2 regions of the Pseudomonas cichorii genome follow, and region 2 is predicted to be linked to the other one. Evidence: predicted binding sites of a transcription regulator. Region 2 holds the regulator's gene; the other holds the start of a gene.
What was found. Region 2 encodes sigma-54, which starts transcription at its own class of promoters, with help from an activator protein. Its sites were predicted from a motif close to ANTGGCATNNANNTTGCTNT; they were not measured.

Region 1 (2,463 bases), 1.2 Mb from region 2:
AATGGGAGGCAGTGCCTCTAGATCGCTGTAAAAGGTAACGCTGTGATGCTTGCCATCAGCGCCATTGCCTTCTGCGATGGCTCTCACAAACCTCATGCTCAGATTGGTATTGCCTGACTTGTCTGACACATCCCTTTTTTCGGCAGTCGGGAATCCTGTTGCCATGGCATAAGGCAATGGCCAGACAGGCTCATGTTCCTGGATCACGAATGGCCGTTTGCCGATACTCAGGACATAAGCTTCGTCGATTGGGGTTATAGCGACATCGGGCTGATTGTCTGCGAAGTCCCGTGGGGCCAATACAAATGGGCCTCTGATCGTCAGCCCCTTGTTTACCGGGCAGAAGTAACGAAGGGGTTGATAGCTCTCGGCTGCCTGGCGAGCAAGATAATCCACTACATGCTTGGCAGTGACGGCGTAGCACTTATTGCCATAGCGAATAAATGTGACCGTCCCCGTCAGGTCGTCTGGCTGGGGAAGGAAGCCACGATGCCCGAGTTTCAGCCTATGCAGTGCCAAGGTCGCTGAATGAGCCTTGGCGTCGTCAAGGTCATCGTGAAATTGAAACGTTGCCATGCATTCCTTCTTATCGTTCCAGCCTTTAGTCGTCCCGGCCGCTGGCCCCGATCTTCTCTTCCATCTCCGCCACCTTGGCCTCCAGTGCCTCAAGGCGAGCCCGCGTGCGGGCAAGTACGGCCATCTGGCTGTCGAATTCTTCGCGGCTGACCAGATCCAGTTTGCTGAAGCCGCTTTGCAGCAGGGCCTTGAACTGGGTTTCAAATTCGTTGCGGGGCAGCGGGGTCTCGCCGTTGAACAGGCGGGAGGCGTGGCCACTCAGGGCGTCGAGGAAAGCTTTGGGCGCGAGCATGATGATTTTCCTGTATCAGATGGGCGGCAGTGTAGCACGCAGCATCTATAGTCATTTTCAGGGCACCGGCGATGCACAGTTATTGAGCGTGGGGGCGTGCACGAGTGCACTGTAGTTGTGCGTTGCGTGGTGGCCAAAACGGGCCAGATGGCTGAAAAAGTGCTCAAGGCCCTGTATTTGATGAATATTCACGAGATGGCAAGCTTTCTGCTTAATGGCTTGTGACCCATGCACTGATGCAGTCGCTGTGACGAATGCAGTGCGGCAGGCGGAGCGGGGATGTGTTTCGTCAGAAGCGGTTTTCTGGAGTTGGTCGGGCCTTTAACTGGCCGCCGACGCGTTACAAAGCCAGGCACTGCGCTTAGACTTGAGTCGGGTTTGTTTTCCTGGGGCAAGTCCACCAATTCGGGAGAAAGTTTTCATGAAGCTAGTCACTGCCATCATCAAGCCGTTCAAACTGGACGACGTGCGCGAGTCGCTGTCCGAAATCGGCGTGCAGGGCATCACTGTTACCGAGGTAAAAGGTTTCGGTCGCCAAAAGGGACACACCGAGCTGTATCGCGGTGCTGAATACGTAGTCGACTTCCTTCCAAAAGTGAAGATCGACGTCGCTATCGATGACAAGGATCTGGATCGCGTCATCGAGGCCATCACCAAGGCTGCCAACACCGGCAAGATCGGGGACGGCAAAATTTTTGTTGTGAATCTGGAACAGGCTATACGCATCCGTACCGGCGAAACCGATACCGACGCCATTTAAGCCGCCAAACCCCACGCCCCAGGAGTAAACAATATGACTCTGCGTCAATTCGCAGGGCTAGGAGCCCTGTTGTCCCTCGTAACCCCTGGCCTGGCCATGGCGGCGGACGAAGTGGCAGCCCCTGTTCTCAACTCAGGTGACACCGCCTGGATGCTGACAGCCACCGCGCTGGTGCTGTTCATGACCATCCCCGGTCTTGCCCTGTTCTACGGCGGCATGGTCCGCTCTAAAAACATTCTTTCCGTGATGATGCAGTGCTTCGCCATTACCGGTCTGATCAGCATCCTGTGGGTCGTCTACGGCTACAGCCTTGCTTTCGACACCACGGGCATGGAAGCTGGCGTCGTCAACTTCAACTCCTTCTTCGGCGGTCTGGGCAAGGCGTTTCTGGCGGGTATCACGCCTTCGAGCATCACCGGTTCTGCGGCCTTGTTCCCTGAAGCAGTGTTCGTCACCTTCCAGATGACTTTCGCCATCATCACTCCAGCCCTGATCGTCGGTGCTTTCGCAGAACGCATGAAGTTCTCCGCGATGCTGATCTTCATGGCTATCTGGTTCACTCTGGTCTACGCGCCAATCGCCCACATGGTCTGGGGCGGCGTCGGTGGCCTGATGTGGGACTGGGGCGTTCTGGACTTCGCTGGCGGCACTGTCGTGCACATCAACGCTGGTGTGGCTGGTCTGGTTGCCTGTCTGGTGCTGGGCAAGCGTAAAGGCTTCCCGACCACTCCGATGGCTCCGCACAACCTGGGTTACACCCTGATCGGTGCTGCCATGCTGTGGATCGGCTGGTTCGGTTTCAACGCCGGTTCCGCTGCTGCTGCAAACGGCACTG
Region 2 (2,463 bases):
TTACTGCCGCCCGACACGTTCACGCATGAACGGCCGGGGGTCAGGATGTTTTCAAGTCGGATCATTGGGATGAGTGTCAGCGAGCTGTCGCACCTTTAAGGATGTTCTGCTGCTTCTCCTTATGCTTGAGCAATTGTCTGTCGAGCTTATCAGTGAGAAGGTCGATGGCCGCGTACATGTCGTCATGTTCGGCGTTGGCTACGACCTCTCCACCATGGATGTGCAGTGTGGCTTCGATCTTCTGCTTGAGCTTCTCGACCGCCAGGGTGACCTGCACGTTAGTAATCTTGTCAAAATGCCCTTCGAGCTTCTTGAGCTTGAGCTCAACGTATTCGCGAAGGGGCTTGGTCACTTCCAGTTGGTGTCCACTGATATTGACTTGCATACAGCTTTCTCCTTTGCCAGTGCATAAAGAAGCAGGAGTTCATTCCTGCCGCTGGAACGCTGTGGCTCTGCCTGCATCACATCAGTCGCTTGCGTTCACTCGAAGGTGCAATTCCGAGCGACTCGCGGTACTTGGCTACTGTGCGACGGGCTACTTGAATGCCTTGTGCCTCCAGTAAACCAGCGATCTTGCTATCACTCAACGGCTTTTTCTGATTTTCCGCTGCAACCAGTTTCTTGATGATTGCGCGGATGGCCGTCGAAGAGCATTCCCCACCTTCGGAGGTGCTGACGTGGCTGGAAAAGAAGTATTTCAGCTCGTAAATACCCCTTGGGGTATGCATGAACTTCTGGGTGGTCACGCGGGAAATCGTAGACTCGTGCATGCCCACCGCTTCGGCGATGTCGTGCAGGACGAGCGGCTTCATGGCTTCGTCGCCATACTCGAGAAAACCGCGCTGATGTTCGACGATCTGGGTGGCAACCTTCATCAGGGTTTCGTTGCGGCTCTGCAGGCTCTTGATGAACCAGCGGGCCTCCTGCAACTGATTGCGCATGAAGGTGTTGTCAGCGCTGGTGTCGGCCCGGCGCACAAAACCGGCATATTGCGGGTTGACCCGCAGGCGTGGCACGGATTCCTGATTCAGCTCCACCAGCCAGCGTTCGTTGTCCTTGCGCACGATCACATCGGGCACGACATATTCGGCTTCGGTGGATTCGATCTGCGAGCCGGGGCGCGGGTTGAGGCTCTGGACCAGTTCGATGACCTGGCGCAGTTCGTCTTCCTTGAGCTTCATGCGCCGCATGAGCTGGGTGTAGTCGCGACTGCCCAGCAGGTCGATATAGTCGGTGACCAGGCGCTGGGCTTCGCTCAGCCAGCGGGTCTTGGCCGGTAGCTGGCGCAATTGCAGCAGCAGGCATTCGCTCAGGTTGCGGGCGCCGATACCGGCAGGCTCGAATTGCTGGATACGGTGCAGAACGGCTTCGATCTCGTCGAGTTCGATATCCAGTTCGGGATCGAAGGCTTCGACGATTTCTTCGAGGGTTTCGTCGAGATAGCCCTGGTTATTGATGCAGTCGATCAGGGTGACGGCAATCAGCCGGTCCTTGTCGGACATCGGCGCCACGTTCAATTGCCACAGCAGATGGCTCTGCAGGCTTTCGCCCGCGGACGTGCGGGTGGTGAAGTCCCATTCGTCGTCATCGTTGCTGGGCAGGCTGCTGGCGCTGGTCTGGTAGACATCTTCCCAGGCGGTATCGACGGGCAATTCGTTTGGAATGCGCTCGTTCCATTCGCCCTCTTCCAGGTTGTCCACAGTGGGTGCGGATTCCTGATAGCTGGGCTCCTGGATCTCGGTATTGGGCTTTTGCTCAATGTTGTCGGCCAGAGGGTCGGAGTTGTCGAAGTCCTCGCCTTCCTCCTGGCGTTCCAGCATAGGATTGGATTCCAGTGCTTCCTGAATCTCTTGCTGGAGGTCCAGGGTCGATAACTGGAGCAAGCGGATAGCCTGTTGCAGCTGCGGTGTCATCGTCAGCTGCTGGCCCATTCTCAAGACTAGCGATGGTTTCATGGCAGGGGCTAAACACCTTATTCGCCGGCGCACATGCGCCATCCACTACAGGGCGCCGAAGCGCCAGCTTAAGCAAGTTATATGCCTGAATCTGAAGTGTTTGCCTAGAGCATCATGACAAAAAATGCATTGTCAACAGGATGCTTAGGCAAAGCTCGCATCAAGAGAGCTCACACAGGATCGACTACAGGCGGAACTCGTGGCCGAGGTAGACCTCTTTCACCAGTTGGTTGGCCAGAATGGTTTCCGAGTCGCCTTCGGCAATCAATTGCCCGTCGTTCACGATGTAGGCGGTTTCGCAGATATCCAGGGTTTCGCGCACGTTGTGATCGGTGATCAGCACGCCGATGCCCTTGGCTTTGAGGTGATGAATGATTTGTTTGATATCGCCCACCGAGATGGGGTCTACGCCTGCGAAAGGCTCGTCGAGCAGGATGAACTTGGGTGCGGTGGCCAGTGCCCGGGCAATTTCCACGCGGCGGCGCTCACCACCCGAAAGGCTCATGCC

Region 1: a site for sigma-54 is predicted at 1,063-1,082, ahead of glnK (P-II family nitrogen regulator). Genes of this name have one in related genera too.

The regions. Positions count from the first base shown of each region.
Region 1 is NZ_CP074349.1:196,556-199,018, forward strand. It holds gene KGD89_RS00920 (CCDC34 family protein) at 1-576, opposite strand, end outside; gene KGD89_RS00925 (accessory factor UbiK family protein) at 602-868, opposite strand; gene glnK (P-II family nitrogen regulator) at 1,290-1,628, shown strand; gene KGD89_RS00935 (ammonium transporter) at 1,662-2,463, shown strand, end outside.
Region 2 is NZ_CP074349.1:4,992,354-4,994,816, reverse strand. It holds gene ptsN (PTS IIA-like nitrogen regulatory protein PtsN) at 1-65, opposite strand, end outside; gene hpf (ribosome hibernation-promoting factor, HPF/YfiA family) at 77-385, opposite strand; gene KGD89_RS21240 (RNA polymerase factor sigma-54) at 462-1,955, opposite strand; gene lptB (LPS export ABC transporter ATP-binding protein) at 2,140-2,463, opposite strand, start outside.